4 regions of the Rahnella sp. BCC 1045 genome follow, and region 1 is predicted to be linked to each of the others. Evidence: predicted binding sites of a transcription regulator. Region 1 holds the regulator's gene; each other region holds the start of a gene.
What was found. Region 1 encodes CRP, which controls carbon source genes, mostly activating them, when cyclic AMP is high. Its sites were predicted from a motif close to ATGTGANNNNNNTCACAT; they were not measured.

Region 1 (4,216 bases):
GCCTGATTGACCTGCATTCGGGTGTAAGCGAGTTTCGCGGCATCCGGATTTTCCTCAAGCAGCAACCGGATTGCGTTCTGATAGGTTTCCAGCGCCTGATGCGCATTCTGGCGCAGCAAACCGCTTTGCCATTGCGGCCACAACCAGATGGTGCCGCCGAAAGCCAGCGCACAGCCGATCAGCGTATCTATCAGCCGTGGTACGAGAAAATGTACGCCATTCATCGCCAGCAGTTGCAGGGTATACACGGCTGTCACTGTCATACCTACCATTGCCAGCCCGTAGTTTTTGCGTAAAACCGTGTAGGACAACAAAGTAATCAGCAGCATGCAGAGCAACGTGGTGCTTTCGGGTAATTCCAGCTTCAGCAATCCGGATGCAATCAGTAATCCGGCCAGCGTCCCCAGCGCACGGTGCTGGATACGTACGCGCGTGGCGTTATAGCCGTTCTGGCTGACCAGCATGATGGTCAGCAAAATCCAGTAGGGCTTGGGCAGATTGAAAAACAGACCAAGGCTGCTGCCAATCGCCAGGATGATGCCAAGCCGGGCAGCATTGCGCAGCGCGACCGATTTAAAGGAAAGATAACTTTTCAACGCCGGCCAGAAAGGTAAGCGGGGCTGAGTGTTCATCAGATCGCGTCGGTACAGCGGACGTTGTGTCCGCAATAAACGCGCAATGCGGCTGAAATGGTAATAGCAAAATTGACCGACCGGATTCTCCGGATTGCGCGCGGCTATTTTCTCCAGCGCGGCCAGTTCGTTGGCCATCGTAAATCGCCCGGATAAACGGTGATAAAGAATGTCATCAGCGATGACCCGCAGACGGGCGGAGATCACCTGCGCATTACGTCGTATAACCGCTTCGGCGTGGCTTTCTTCCACCAGCTTTTGCACTTCTTCCGGCTGATGCAGGCTCACCGTGATGTGTTCCTGCAAATCGAGTGCGACCTGAAAACGCTGGAACAGTCGCTTATGGTGATGATGATGTCCGTGTTGCGGCAGCATGTGCAGTTGCTGATAAAGCAGGGCAATCAGATCGATAACCTGTTGCTGACGCGCCAGCAGTGGCGGTAGCGCGGTTTCAGGATCGGTGTGTTGCGTCAGCAGGCTGTATTTCGCCTCGAAGTAATCTGCCAGTTGCAGATAGAGCTGGCTGAGGGTTTCGCGCATCGGTTGTTCTTTTGAAATACGAAACCACGCCCAGTTAAAGATACCGTACCAGGCGGTGCCTGCGGCGAACAGCGCCGGAGCTTGCCACATCGGGCGCAGACCCACCATGCTCAGCGTGAAGATGGTCGCCACCAGCGCACCGGGCAACAGACGCGCATGCAGCGGGCTGATTTCACCGGTCACGCCCAGCAGTAACGCCAGCGAGAACATGATGAGCGGCAGGGGAATGTGCCAGCTTTCCAGCATCACTTGCAGCAGAATGCTGCTCAGGGCAAAAAGCGTGCCGCCGACCATCAGACGTTTGAAAAAGCGTTTGTGTGGCGTATCCAGACCCGCGACATTGCAGCAGGCCGGGCACAGGGAAAACAGCAGACCCATTTGCAGATTGCCAAAAAGCCAGCAAATGCCAACAGGCAGGCACAACACCAGCGTCTGGCGCAGCGCGTAGTTAACTTCGGGATGATAGAACAGTCTTCGCCATAGCGTCATGCGTAAAGCTTAGCCCATAAAAAAGGCGCGACAGTTAGCTGTCGCGCCAATTTCTGAGGGATTAACGTGTGCCGTAAACGACAATCGTTTTACCGTGTGCGGAGATCAGGCTTTGATCTTCCAGCATTTTGAGAATACGTCCGACTGTTTCACGTGAACAACCGACGATTTGGCCGATTTCCTGACGGGTTATCTTGATTTGCATCCCGTCCGGATGGGTCATTGCATCAGGCTGTTTAGCCAGATTAAGCAAAGTTTGCGCGATACGGCCTGTTACGTCGAGGAAGGCAAGGTTGCCGACTTTCTCTGACGTCACTTGCAGACGGTTTGCCATCTGCGCGGAAAGACGCATCAGAATATCCGGGTTTACCTGAATCAGCTGGCGGAATTTTTTATAAGAAATTTCAGCCACTTCGCAGGCAGTTTTAGCACGCACCCAGGCACTGCGTTCCTGCCCTTCTTCGAAGAGTCCCAGCTCGCCGATGAAGTCACCTTGGTTAAGGTATGACAGTATCATTTCTTTGCCTTCTTCATCTTTAATCAGGACGGCAACCGACCCTTTCACGATGTAGTACAGCGTTTCGGCTTTTTCACCTTGGTGAATCAGCGTACTTTTAGAAGGATACTTATGTATATGACAGTGAGACAGGAACCATTCGAGAGTCGGGTCTGTTTGTGGCTTGCCGAGAACCATTTGCTATTATCCTCTGTTGTTATCGCTGCCCAAAATCACAGGGCTCAGAGTTCCCTGTACGGCACTTACTTTAAAAAGCGCCCTTTCAGCATATAACTCCCCAGAAATGCTGCAAGCGGATGTCGGAGTGAAACAGCCTGATTATTGCTGTTAACACCGTGGGTTCTGTTCTTAAACCGCAAAAACCGTCACCGCAATTTACTGGAAAGTATGTTTCGGCTTTGTTTGTAACACAGGTTTGCAATGCTGTCTTCTGTTGTCTCGCTTCAGCATGATGGCGATCGGGTTACGTTGCCAGTTTTTGGGTGAAAGGGTAGTCTGAGGGGAAAATTTGACGAATTTATCCACCGGGAGAAGAGCACATGCACGCACGCGTAAAATGGGTAGAAGGGCTGACGTTTTTAGGTGAGTCAGCGTCGGGGCATCAGATCACAATGGATGGTAATGCGGGCGACAAAGCCCCGAGCCCGATGGAAATGTTGCTGATGTCGGCGGGCGGTTGCAGCGCGATTGATGTGGTATCTATTTTGCAAAAAGGCCGCAACGACGTGCGTGACTGCGAAGTGAAACTGACGTCTCAGCGCCGCGAAGAAGCACCGCGTCTGTTCACGCACATCAACCTGCATTTCATCGTCACCGGCAAAGACCTGACGGATAAAATTGTGGAACGCGCAGTCAGCCTGTCTGCGGAAAAATATTGCTCCGTTTCCCTGATGCTGGGCAAAGCCGCGACAATCACCCACAGTTTTGAAGTAGTGAACGCCGAATAAGTCACGACCAGTGATACGACTGGCACTGACTTCGCAGTAAATCCAGAAATCGCCGCGCGGCAAACGTCAGCGGCGATTTCTGCGAATAGAGCACGCAATATTCAGCTTCCGGCAGCGTATCGATATTGAGCAGGCAAAGCCTGTCCTGTAAGCCGAACGGCGCGCGCATGGCCTTCGCCACAATCGTCAGATAATCCGACTGCAACACCATATTCAGCCCGCACACTACCGAATCCGTTCTTACCGGCGTTTCCCCGGCTGGTGCGTTAAAGCCGTTCATCGAAAGCTGAATCTGCTGGTAGTAACCCATATCCGTTTCCGGCAACACCCAGCGCGCGCACTGCAATTCGTCGAGCGTGGTGGCATCTGCCAGCGGATGCCCTTGCCGCGCAATCACGCCAAAAGGGGCGCTAAACAGCGGCTCACGCACCAAATCCTCCAGCGGAAAACCCGGCCCGGCGGTCCCGACAGCAAAATCGAGTTTCCCTTCACGCAGCGCCGGTAACAGCGTCGAAAGCTGGCCTTCTTTAATCAGCAGTTTGGACTGGGGAAATTGCGTTTTGAACGCTTCACTGAGGGCCGGAAATACCGTCAGCGCCAGCAGTGATGAAAACCCGATAGCCACCGAACCCTGCGAATACTGATTAATCTGCCGGATCTCATCCGCCGCACGTTCAAGTTCTTCGAGAATAAACTGCATGCGCTGCGCAAAGGCACGGCCGGTTTCCGTCAGCGCCATGCCCTGATTGCCGCGCACGATAAGCTGAGTTTCAAGCGTTTGTTCCAGTTCCCGCAAGGTTCTGCTGACCGCGGGCTGCGACTGATTCATCGCCCGCGCCGCGCCGCGAATACTGCCGCTGCGGATAACCTGCTGGAAAACCTTGAGTTGCTGCAATTTCGGTAAATAACGCATGTCGCCTCGCTTGAAAGCCCTATCAGTAAAAAGCATCACCCGCCCAAAAATTGCATCTTATGGCAAACCTGTAAAGCTGATAGCTTCAGATTTGGAATAAATAATGCGTTGTTATTCAGTTGATTACGTGATGCATGTCGCATTTTACTTTTCGCCCGACAGTGAGAACTTCTGACGC
Region 2 (4,216 bases), on a different contig from region 1:
CGTCGTGACGTTGTCAGTGCAATCGACCACCACGTCGCAGGCGGCAATCAGTTCGTGCAGCATTTCGTCATCCGCCTGAGCATCAACCTGATTCAGCTGAATGTGCGGGTTAATTGCCGCCAGCGCCAGCGCGGCGGATCCGACTTTCGACATGCCGATTCTGGCATCGGTGTGCAGCGTCTGACGTTGCAGGTTTGAGAGCGAAACGGTGTCGAAATCCAGCAAGGTCAGCGTGCCTGTTCCGGCGGCTGCCAGATATTGCGCCGCCGCACAGCCCAGACCACCCAGACCGACAATCAGCGCGTGGCTGGCTTTCAGCTTTTCCTGCGCATCAAAATCAAACCCTTTCAGCACGATCTGGCGGTTATAACGCAGGGTTTCAGCATCCGTCAGTTCCGGCAGCGTCGCCATGATCAGCTCCTAAGCAGGGCGTTGAAAGGTTCGATTTCTACGATTTCGCCTGCGGCGACGTTTTCGCGCTCACGTTCAAGCACCACAAAACAGTTTGCGAGACTGAACGAACTAAAGACGTGCGAGCCCTGATGGCCGGTGGTGCGTACTTCGAGCTGGCCTTCGGCATTTGTGCTGAAAATACCGCGCTGGAAATCCAGGCGTCCGGCGGATTTCTTTAGCGGTGTCACGGCTTTAGCTTTCAGGCGCGGCGGGAACTGCCAGGCGGTGTGGCCGGAAAGCTGAGCGATAAACGGTTGCACCAGTTGATAAAACGTCAGTGCAGCAGAAACCGGATTACCCGGCAGACCGCAGAACCAGCTGTTTTTCAGTTTTCCGAATGCAAAGGGTTTACCCGGTTTCATCGCCAGTTTCCAGAAACCAATTTCGCCCAGTTCATCGAGCATTTGCTTGGTGTAATCCGCTTCGCCCACGGACACGCCACCGCTGGAAATCACCAGGTCGGCAAACGTATTGGCTTCTTCAAAGGCTGTGCGCAGCGCCTGCGGATTATCGCGGATAATCCCTAAATCCAGTACGGTGCAGCCGAGCTGTTCGAGCATCAGACGCACGGCGAAACGGTTGGTGTCGTAAATCTGGCCTTCCTCTAACGGCGTCCCGACGGGTTGCAGTTCGTCCCCGGTCGAAAACACCGCGACTTTCAGCGCTTTCCAGACATTAACTTCCGTCACGCCTAAAGAAGCCAGCAGTGGCAATTCAGCTGCGCCGAGACGCACACCGGCAGGCAGCACGCTGTCGCCTTGTTTGATGTCGTCGCCGGTCAGACGGATATTCTGGCCTTTATGCACTTCTGCGGTAAACCGCACGCCCGCTTCTGACACGTCGGCCTGTTCCTGCATGATCACCGCGCCGGCACCTTGCGGAACCGGCGCGCCGGTCATGATGCGGATACAGGTTCCGGCAGGCCATTCACCGTGGAAAGGCGCACCGGCAAAGGCTTTACCTGCCACAGGCAGAACGGCGTCTGTGTGCAAATCGGCGCAGCGCACGGCGTAACCGTCCATCGCGGAATTATCAAAAGGCGGGACGAAAACCGGGGATTTCACCGGCGTGGCGGTAATGCGGCCTGCGGCGGCAGCGAGCGGGAGAGATTCGGTATCTTTCGCTGTTTTGGACGGGACATAAGCGCGCATTTTTTCCAGCGCTTCTTCCAGCGAGATCAGACCGGCAGTATTGAATTCCATGAAAATTCCTTTGAGGTTCATCCCGGCGGGACGGGTGTTTTCACCGGAACCGGGCGGGGATTTGGAGCATGCGCATAGTATGACAGAGAAACGCGGCGAACCAAAAATTGCGGAAGGCGTAAAAACTTCGTGGGGATTCCTGAAAAATTGAGATCGATCCCAAAATTAACAATGTAACGCAGGTATGATGGTTTCCGTTATTTGTGACATGGGTCACACAACTGTCAAATATACAGGAATAACCGGTGCTTAAAAAAAATCGCCATCAGGCCATCCTTCAGTTGGTAGAACAGCATGAAGTGTTACAGGTAAGCGAACTGGCACAATCGCTGGATGTAAGTCTTGAAACCATTCGTCGTGACCTGAGTGAAATGCAGGATAAAGGATTGATTCTGCGACGTCACGGTCGAGCCCGTCGTCTGGTTGCTCAGCCTGAAACATCCTGGCTCAACAGTTTGCAGCGCTGCCCCCAGCTTTAATCGTGGCAGTGAAATAAGAAAAGGGAAGGCTCCGCAGAGTCTTCCCTTTTTTATGCACAATATTTAAGAAAATCAGTGCGACGGTTGTTGCTCCAGCGCTTCGGCTTTGCTGTTGACCGAGGCAAAAATCAGCGCCGCCAGCAGGAAGACGTAAGCGATGGTCGCAGTATTCAGTGCCCAGAATAACCCGTACTGGCTGTACACCAGCGACGACAACGTGGAGAAGATCAGCGTCCCGATGGTGCCGATAGTCAGCAAGGCTGACGTCAGCGTTGGCGGCGAATTTCTGACCTGCAAACTGCCGTAGCTCATGATGCCTGAGAACAGGCCGGAATTGCAGAAGCCAAACAGACCAGCGCAAATCAGGATAAGCATCGGGTTCCCGCTGTTGGCCGCCACGGCCAGGCTCACCAGCCCGACACCCGCTGAAATCAGCAGATATGTGCGCAGTTTCACGAAGCGAACGGTGAACTGATTCACAAACAGGCCGATGGATTTCACGGTCCAGTAGGTCGTGATGTAGAACGCCGCGCGGTCAGCCGCCATCCCGAAATGCTCTTTCAGCCAGCTTGGCAGCCACATGGTGAACACCGGTTCCGCCAGCAGGAAAGCAAACAGCGCGAAGCACAACACCCACACCGAAACGCCCCAGCGGTCGTGCTGCTGGCCGGTTGATGATTCTTTCTCAGCAGCCTGCGGAATCGACGGGAATTTCTGCCCGGCGCACAGCACGATCATCATCAGGCTCAGCACCGCCATGACGCCGTACATCGCCAGCCAGCTTGCGCCATGCTGGAATAAATACCCCAGCAACAGCGACAGAATCACCCCCGCCAGTGCAAAGAAGAAATCGGTGAGAATCAGGTTCGCCGAGCGTTTCTTCGGATCTTCATTGATGCGTACGACCAGATAGCTGCCGATGGACATCATGATGCCGGACGCCGCGCCAATCAGGAAAACGCCGATACCGAACATGGTGATGGTCGGCATCAGGAACAGCGCGATGCAGGTCAGTACAGAGACGGTTGAGCCGGTAATCAGCTGTTTGCCCAGATTGAATTTGCGCATCAGCACGCCGCTTATCATGATCGGCAGGAACAGGCCGATGTTCATCAGCGTAAACATCTGTCCGATAAATCCGGGGTCTTTGCCAAACGCCTGCGACACCGGGCCGATTACGATTCCGAGCGTTGAAACCAGCGCACCGGTGAAGAAATAACTCAGCCAGGAAATCATATTGATCCGCTGGCGGTTGAATGCCTGTTCCATAGACGTCCCTTATTTCCCAGCCGCTGACAGGTCGGCGAAGAACGCGCGGATCAGTCGGGTGAAATCACCCACCGCCAGTTTTGCGCAGCTCAGGGTTTGTTCGTGGGAAAGCGGGGTGTCGGATAGACCTTCGGCAAAGTTAGTCATGGCAGAAACCGCCAGCACTTTGAGGCCGCAGTGTCGCGCGGAAATTACTTCCGGCACGATAGACATGCCGACGACGTCGCAGCCGAGGGTTTGCATCATGCGGATTTCCGCAGGCGTTTCGAAGTTCGGGCCGGTGTAGGCGGCGAATACGCCTTCTGCCACGTCGATATCCAGTTTGCCGGCGACAGCGTGAAGCTGCGCGCGCAGATCTTTGTCATAGGCGTTCGCGAGGCTGAAGAAGCGCGGGCCGAAACGGTCGTCATTCGGGCCAGCCAGCGGGGATTCCGGCATAAAGCTGACGTGGTCGGTGAGCGCAACCAAACGACCCGGCGCGACTTCTTTGCGCATGGATCCGGCGGCGTTAGTCGCCAGCAGGAATTCACAGCCCAACAGTTTGAAAGTGCGGACGGCGCTGGTCATTACCGACATACCGTGGCCTTCATACATATGGCCGCGGCCTTTCATGCACATTACCGGTACACCTTCGAGATGGCCCAGAACCAGTTCACCGGCGTGGCCGACGACGCTGCTTTGAGGGAACCCCGGCAGGTCGTGATAAGGAATGGTAATCGCACCGGACATATCGTCACACAGCGTGCCGAGGCCGGAACCTAAAATAAGCGCGGCGCGTGGGATAAAGCCCGGGGCACGCTGGCGGATAATTGC
Region 3 (4,216 bases), on a different contig from region 1:
TAACCAGGCCTTCAAGCAGGTCACGGATTACGTTTGATTCCGGCACGCCTTCAACTTTATGCGGGTCAAGTGACTGAACTTCAGAACCGTTATTACGCACCAGTTCTTGTTTAGCCGCCAGAGTTACGCCGGCAGGCACATTGGCCGCAACTGCGTTATTGATAGAAATTGTTCCCACCGCAGCCATGATGCATGCAGCCAGCAGATTTTTTTTTGTGATGTTGGTCATTTTTATTTAACTCCAATTTTTATTATGAACTTGCACGCCCGGGTGCAAGATAAACCCTTGCTGGGTCAATGGGTTTCAAAAGCAGGAACGAATTGCTCGAGAAAGGCCCCCCATGTAGTACCACCCGCAGATGGCTGTCCCCTATTACTGCATGTTGCTACATCTCAGGTTTGATGAAACGTCAGGCTGTATTCGCCGTGCGGTTTCCGGGATCGTTAAGGATGATCCCACTCCATTTGATAACCCCGTACGTAACTTCACAATGTTCAGTCGCACACCAGGCAATCACATTCTGTTATTTCTGTACTTCACCCGATTATTTTCTTTTAACCCGGATTAAGGCGATAGAAAATCCGTCGCAGTTAAGCGCTGTCATTCATTTTAATCAGAAGAAGTACTGAAGATTTGTTTTGTTGAATCGGGAGAGTCAACGCAAGGTTGTTAATTGTCGTCATCTCAATGCCTGACTTTCTTTTCACGGAAAGCGAGCGAGGATAATTTTGTGATACGCATGATGACACGACACTCTCCAAAACAAATGAAATTGCTTCAATCTCTCTACGCCTGGCAAGATTCATTCTCACTCAGAGCATGACTCTAAACAAAATTCCATTTTTGAAGACGATTTGAAAATTATCAGAAGCCTGATACGGGCGCCAATAAATTTTGCAAATTTGTTACGTAATTCTCTTTTATGCGTTAAGTGTGCCAGAAGGACACCCGCGACCTCACATCAGAAATAGCACTTAACCCATTGTTATATATCGAGTTAATACGGTATTTCTCACACCTTTTTGTAAAGACGGTTGTTCAGGAATTGCTCTGACACAATCAGTTAACAATCGGATGATTTCAAGGATAAAGCGCTGTTAACTGCTGTGTTAACACTAATAACATCTCGGTACGGCCTGCACAAGCCTTACAGAATGATGTGGGTAAATTAACGGCAATACGGGCAATAAATAACGGTATTTAGCGAAGAATTAGCTAAGTTTATTAGAATAAATGGAGACTTGGATTAAAAAGGAAGGTGAAATGTAGATTTACGCCACATTAGGGTGCAAATGCTCTCAATTAAGTCATTAGCTGCACTATAATAATGCACAGGATTATAAGAAGGAGTAATAATTCTCACGGATAAGGTTAATGTATCCGCGAGAATTTGCAGGCTAAGAATCAGAGCAAACCGGGGAAAATAGCTTTAATACCGGTGACGATAAACTCAATACCGAGTGACATCAGTAAAAGACCCATGATACGGGTAATGACGTTTATGCCGGTTTGCCCTAACAGGCGGACTAATAAAGGTGCCGCACGGAACAGCAGCCAGCAACAGAATGCAAAGAAGATGATTGCAACGGTCAACCCCAGCAGATTCTGCCAGCCGTTGTACCGTGAACTCCAGACAATCGTCGAGCTTATCGCACCCGGTCCGGCCATCAGCGGCAAGGCCAGCGGAACCACGCCGACATTTTCACGGATTGCCGTTTCTGATTTCTCCTGCTTGTTCTGCTTATCTTCACCCAGCTTTCCGCTGATCATCGACATCGCTATCGTCACCACCAGGATCCCGCCGGCAATACGGAACGAATCAATGGAAATCCCGAACAGGTGCAAAATCGCGTCGCCAAGGAAAAGCGCCGTCGACAATATAATGGCCACTGACAGGTTGGCTGTCATGTTGGTCTTATTACGTCCCGCCGCTGCCTGATAGCTGGTCATGCTGATAAAAACCGGCAAAATCCCTACCGGGTTGACCAGTGCAAACAGGCCGACGAAAAATTTGATATACCCTGAAAAATCTAATAAAGATTGGCTCACGCAGAACTCCGCACAAATATGCCAGCAGAAGAAGGTTTTGATGGGCGCTAATGTACTGGAATCCCCGTAAAGGCGCCACGCCGTTTCATAGTTTTTATCACCAGATTTAGAAATAAAGGCAGTGAATAAGGCTTTTGTTAAAAATGAGTTTTTTTATTGATAACTTTAGCTACTAAACTGTATTATCCATGGGTAAATTTGATAATCATTCTCAACAACACACTGCTGAATGGTGTCAGCATCGGTATTCAGTGATCCAGATCAAATTCACCTTGCCTACAAATAGGTAAGCTCAGTACATAGTCACTCAGCGTTACTTGAAGACAAAACGTTCAGTGATAGAGGCGATTTAAAAGATATCGACTTTACCCGGTGCTTCACAACTGAAAGCTCTTTGAGCAAATAAAGAGACAAAGACAACACATTGAGATCTTTAGCATTAATTAGTTTCTCACGGTGACTGATAGCAGGTCTATACTAGTCTTTGGCAGATTATTTACTAAAAGAGTTTAACTTTATCAGGAGAGCATTATGGCTGTAACAAATGTCGCTGAACTAAACGCACTCGTAGCACGAGTCAAGAAGGCACAGCGCGAATATGCCAACTTCAGTCAAGAACAAGTAGATAAGATTTTCGCTGCCGCCGCCCTGGCTGCTGCCGATTCTCGAATTCTCCTTGCCAAACTGGCTGTTGAAGAATCCGGAATGGGTATCGTCGAAGACAAAGTGATCAAAAACCACTTCGCCTCTGAATATATCTACAATGCTTACAAAGATGAAAAGACCTGTGGCATTCTGGGTCAGGATGATACTTTCGGTACCATCACTATCGCTGAGCCAATCGGCCTGATCTGCGGTATCGTTCCAACCACCAACCCAACTTCTACTGCGATTTTCAAAGCGCTTATTAGCCTGAAAACCCGTAACGGCATCATCTTCTCCCCGCACCCACGTGCAAAAAATGCGACCAACAAAGCTGCTGATATCGTGCTGCAAGCCGCTATCGCTGCAGGTGCACCAAAAGACATCATTGGCTGGATTGATGAACCAAGTGTAGAACTGTCTAACCAATTAATGCATCACCCTGACCTGAACCTGATTCTGGCAACCGGTGGTCCTGGCATGGTTAAAGCAGCATACAGCTCTGGTAAACCAGCGATCGGTGTAGGTGCAGGTAACACCCCAGTTGTTGTTGACGAAACTGCCGACATCAAACGTGTTGTCGCTTCTGTTCTGATGTCTAAAACCTTCGATAACGGCGTAATCTGTGCTTCTGAACAGTCCATTATCGTCGTTGATTCTGCTTATAATGCAGTTCGTGAACGTTTTGCTTCCCACGGCGGCTACATGCTGCAGGGCAAAGAGCTGAAAGCGGTTTCTGATATCATCCTTAAAAACGGTGGCCTGAACGCTGCTATCGTAGGTCAGCCAGCAGTGAAAATTGCTGAAATGGCCGGCATCAAAGTTCCTGCTAACACCAAAGTGTTAATCGGCGAAGTCAGCGTTGTTGACGAATCTGAACCGTTTGCACACGAAAAACTGTCCCCTACCCTGGCAATGTACCGTGCTAAAGATTTCGAAGATGCGGTAAACAAAGCTGAGAAACTGGTAGAAATGGGCGGTATCGGCCACACATCTTGTCTGTACACAGACCAGGACAACCAACCAGAACGTGTGAATTATTTTGGCAACAAAATGAAAACCGCACGTATCCTGATCAACACCCCGGCTTCACAGGGTGGTATCGGTGACCTGTATAACTTCAAACTTGCTCCGTCTCTGACGCTGGGTTGCGGTTCATGGGGTGGTAACTCCATCTCTGAAAACGTCGGTCCTAAACACTTGATCAACAAGAAAACTGTAGCGAAGCGAGCAGAAAACATGTTGTGGCATAAACTTCCGAAATCAATCTACTTCCGCCGTGGCTCACTGCCAATCGCGCTGGAAGAAGTGGCAACGGATGGAGCGAAACGCGCTTTCATCGTGACTGACCGTTACCTGTTCAACAACGGCTATGCTGACCAGATCACCAGCGTTCTGAAAGGTCACGGCATTGAAACTGAAGTGTTCTTCGAGGTTGAAGCGGATCCAACTCTGAGCATCGTTCGTAAAGGTGCTGAGCAAATGAATTCCTTCAAACCAGACGTTATCATCGCTCTGGGTGGC
Region 4 (4,216 bases), on a different contig from region 1:
AAATTGGAATACCGCCACGAATTGCGACGCCTTCTTTGAAAGCGCTTGCGCTGCTCATCCACAGCACAGGCGCTTCGCCTTCAGGCTGCCAGGACAATAAATGTGCGCCTTGTAAGGCTACAGCCGCTTTTACTTTGGGATGAGAAACAACGATCACCGGCAGTTCGTCGATCTGACGCTGGCTGATGGTGGTTGAAATTTGGTTTACGACCGGAAGAGAAAAGAGTTGTTCTGTCATTATCTAAAGTCCTGTCAGGGTTTTAACAATTACGAAGATAAGAACCAAGACTACAGATGAACGTGATCATTCTGTTTGATCGCACTCATATGCCTGATAAAAATGTGCGACTGACAGAAAGCAAAAGGGCGACTTGCGTCGCCCTTCAATCAGTTCATCAACATTGCCAATTATTTGGAAACGTGAGAAATCAGATCCAGTACTTTGTTTGAGTAGCCAGTTTCGTTGTCGTACCAGGAAACCAGTTTCACAAAGTTGTCATTCAGCGCGATACCTGCTTTAGCATCGAATACTGAAGTCAGTTTTTCGCCGTTGAAATCGGTAGAAACAACGTCGTCTTCGGTGTAACCCAGAACGCCTTTCAGGTCGCCTGCTTCAGAAGCTGCTTTGATTACTGCGCAGATTTCTTTGTAGGTTGCTGGTTTTTCCAGACGTGCAGTCAGGTCAACAACAGAAACGTTAGGAGTAGGAACGCGGAACGCCATACCGGTCAGTTTACCGTTCAGAGCAGGGATAACTTTACCTACTGCTTTAGCTGCACCGGTAGAAGAAGGGATGATGTTTTGAGATGCGCCGCGGCCGCCGCGCCAGTCTTTGTGAGACGGGCCATCAACGGTTTTCTGAGTTGCGGTAGTTGCATGAACAGTGGTCATCAGCGCTTCAACGATACCGAAGTTGTCGTTGATAACTTTAGCCAGTGGTGCCAGGCAGTTAGTGGTGCAAGATGCGTTAGAAACGATTTCCTGACCTTTGTATTCTTTATGGTTAACGCCCATAACGAACATAGGGGTGTCATCTTTAGATGGACCAGTCAGAACAACTTTCTTAGCGCCTGCAGTGATGTGTTTACGTGCAGTTGCGTCGTCCAGGAACAGACCAGTCGCTTCAGCAACAACATCAACGTTAACTTCATTCCATTTCAGGTTAGCTGGGTCACGCTCAGCGGTAACACGGATGGTTTTGCCGTTAACAACCAGGTGACCGTCTTTAACTTCAACAGTACCGTTGAAACGACCATGAGTTGAGTCGTACTTCAGCATGTATGCCATGTATTCTGCGTCTAACAGATCGTTGATTGCTACGATCTCGATGTCAGAACGTTCCTGAGCAGCACGGAAAACAATGCGACCGATACGGCCAAAACCGTTGATACCTACTTTGATAGTCATATATTCCACCAGCTATTTTTTTAGTGAATAAAAGGTTGGTTGTAAAATTACAAAAACCTTGCTGAGCGTCAAGCGGAATCGTGTCAATTATTGCTGTAAGTCAAAGCGACGACCTACTGTTGCTCGCTTATTGCACGTTCCGTTTTTTTAATCGGCTCACAACCAGATGGGGGCGAAAAACAGAATATAAAGGGCAAGAAGATCAGGAGTGTGATCGCCATCACAAGTTGGAGCTGGCTAACGCTGATGCCATACAGTTTAGGACAAAACAGGCTGAATTGTTGTTAATTTTTTGTTATTATAAACTGTTAATTTAGTTGTAATTTAAATTCGTCAGAGAACGATAATCATGAGCAATTCATCCAAATCTGCTTCTGCACCCGAACAACTCACTGAAATTCAACGTTATGTCACCCAGGAACACGGAACCGAGCGCCCTTATACAGGAAAACTGCTGCACAACATTCGCCAGGGCATTTATCATTGCGTAGTGTGTAACGCGCCTCTGTTTTACTCAGAGACTAAGTATGAATCCGGCTGCGGATGGCCAAGTTTTTATCAACCTGTTGACCACGATGCGATAAAATATCTCACTGATAATACGCATAATATGGACCGCATTGAGATCCGCTGTTCCAGCTGCGGGGCACATTTAGGGCATGTTTTCCCGGATGGCCCGCAACCAACAGGTGAACGTTACTGCGTAAATTCTGCTGCGATGAGTTTTACCGACAGCAAAAATGGCGAAAAAACGGCCGGTTAGGCTGCGCTGTAATCTTACCGACAAAATCGATTCAGCTATTATTCAAAACCTTTTGAATAATCCTGTTGAACAGAGGTGCTCAGATGGAAATTAATCAACTCATTGATGTAATGACGCCGGAAATCTACGCACGTCTGGCGCTGGCCGTAGAGCTGGGGAAATGGCCCGACGGTGTGGCGCTGACGCCAGAACAAAAAGAGCACAGCCTGCAAGCGGTGATGCTGTATCAGTCACGTCACAACGTGGATGCCCAGCATATGAGCATCGGCACTGACGGGCAGATCGTTACCAAAAGCAAGCAAGAGCTGAAACAACAGTTCGCTCAGGATGCGCTGATTAGACTCAAACCGGAGTAATGGGAGGGGGTTTGTCTGAGGCATAAAAAAGGCGCATAACGCGCCTTTAAAAAATAATCGTCAGTGGGTTACGCAATCTGCTTGTAGATCAGGTTATCTGTGCGCTGGTTATAGACAACGCAATCATTAGGAACATTTTTATCTACGAAACTCATCGCACCGATGGTGACATTATTCCCGATGCTTATATCGCAACCGATAATGCAACTGTTCGCACCAATGATGACATTGTCCCCTATATAGATCTTGCCGCTCTGATTGTCATATTTGATACCAATTGTCACATTTTGCTTAATGTTCAGGTTCGAGCCTATTTCGCAACAATCGGCAACCACAATACCAACGAAATGAGAAATCTTCATTCCGGGGCCAATATCAGCGCCCAGATTGATATCGGTACCATATTTATTTCTTAATCTTCTGTTTACCGAAATTGCATATTTTCTGGAAGCCTTGCCGCCGGTTTTATAAAGATAATTAGCGATTCGCCACCAGAAGTAGAATCGCCTGCCCGGGCATTTAATGGCGCGATGCAGCGTGCGGAACCAGGAAAAGTCTTTCTCTGAATCCATCACTTCACGCTGAAGACAGCTTTTTAAAATTTGATATTGGTATTCTTTCAATCTGATAATCCTTAAGGGTTAGCCTGCTCATCCTAAGCTTGAGTTATTCATTTAATAAAAAGCGGCGCCATCTTATTGGTACGGCCACGCATAGTCCATTCATTATTTATCGATAAAAAATAACGGACACATTGCAGAGTCATTAGCGTGGCATGCCAGTCGTAAAATTATCATGGAATACAGCCAGGTGATTAATGATAGTGTGCTATTTATAACGTATTACGCATACCCAAAACGAGATCTATTACGTGAAGTTTTGTAAAAAATGAATTTGTCCGGAATTGAACATCTTACGGCGGGGACATTGAGATAAGCAGTTTTTTACGCGAAATGTCAGGGAATAAAAAAGGCGCATAACGCGCCTTTTTTGCCTCTGAAGAGCAGAGTAATCAGCCGTTCAGTGCGTCTGCCGTCCCGATTTGTGCGCCAGCCTCACGCATTGCTTCAACAGCTTCAGCACTGTCGTGAGGTTCGATGTTCACACCACGGCAGCCATCGGTCAGCAGCGTAACCTGATATCCCTGCGACAGCGCGTCCAGGACCGTGAACTTCACACAATAATCCGTCGCCAGACCCATGACATAAAGATGCGAAATCTTTGCGGCTTTCAGCCAGTCGTTCAGCACGGTAGCGGCGCGGTGGCCGTTATCGAAGAATGCACTGTAACTGTCGATTTCAGCGTCCGTGCCTTTTTGGACGACAAAATCTAAAAGACGCGTATTCAGTGACGGATGGAATTCCGCGCCGGGTTCGTGCTGAACGCAGTGAACCGGCCACCAGACCTGCGGCAGCCCGTTCAGTTCGCCCGATGTCCAGGCATCCTGATGCGAATTTGCGGCAAAACTTTTGTGTCCGGCAGGGTGCCAGTCTTGCGACGCCACCACGGGGATATCGCGGCTTTTACACCACAACATCATCTGATTGGCGACGGCAACGGTCGCATCCCCGTCATTAACGGCCAGCGCGCCACCGCGGCAAAAATCGTTTTGCAAATCGACCAGTAACAACGCAGATTTCATATCGCCTCTTATACGGTCAACTATTCCGTCAGTTCGCCACGCAGATTC

Region 2: a site for CRP is predicted at 1,857-1,874, ahead of J1782_RS11025 (DeoR family transcriptional regulator). Genes of this name have one in related genera too.
Region 3: a site for CRP is predicted at 2,300-2,317, ahead of J1782_RS06475 (YchE family NAAT transporter). Genes of this name have one in related genera too.
Region 4: a site for CRP is predicted at 1,616-1,633, ahead of msrB (peptide-methionine (R)-S-oxide reductase MsrB). Genes of this name have one in related genera too.

Annotation. Positions count from the first base shown of each region.
Region 1 covers NZ_JAFMOZ010000138.1:54,934-59,149, reverse strand. Annotated here, with positions in the region: gene J1782_RS19730 (YccS/YhfK family putative transporter) at 1-1,661, opposite strand, end outside; gene crp (cAMP-activated global transcriptional regulator CRP) at 1,723-2,355, opposite strand; gene J1782_RS19720 (OsmC family protein) at 2,718-3,125, shown strand; gene J1782_RS19715 (LysR substrate-binding domain-containing protein) at 3,127-4,038, opposite strand.
Region 2 covers NZ_JAFMOZ010000123.1:31,580-35,795, forward strand. Annotated here, with positions in the region: gene moeB (molybdopterin-synthase adenylyltransferase MoeB) at 1-411, opposite strand, end outside; gene moeA (molybdopterin molybdotransferase MoeA) at 414-1,655, opposite strand; gene J1782_RS11025 (DeoR family transcriptional regulator) at 1,901-2,134, shown strand; gene tsgA (MFS transporter TsgA) at 2,207-3,403, opposite strand; gene xapA (xanthosine phosphorylase) at 3,413-4,216, opposite strand, start outside.
Region 3 covers NZ_JAFMOZ010000109.1:49,334-53,549, forward strand. Annotated here, with positions in the region: gene oppA (oligopeptide ABC transporter substrate-binding protein OppA) at 1-229, opposite strand, end outside; gene J1782_RS06475 (YchE family NAAT transporter) at 1,406-2,050, opposite strand; gene adhE (bifunctional acetaldehyde-CoA/alcohol dehydrogenase) at 2,582-4,216, shown strand, end outside.
Region 4 covers NZ_JAFMOZ010000122.1:97,042-101,257, reverse strand. Annotated here, with positions in the region: gene J1782_RS10840 (D-hexose-6-phosphate mutarotase) at 1-238, opposite strand, end outside; gene gapA (glyceraldehyde-3-phosphate dehydrogenase) at 409-1,407, opposite strand; gene msrB (peptide-methionine (R)-S-oxide reductase MsrB) at 1,757-2,170, shown strand; gene J1782_RS10825 (YeaC family protein) at 2,254-2,526, shown strand; gene J1782_RS10820 (serine acetyltransferase) at 2,595-3,149, opposite strand; gene pncA (bifunctional nicotinamidase/pyrazinamidase) at 3,539-4,168, opposite strand; gene ansA (asparaginase) at 4,189-4,216, opposite strand, start outside.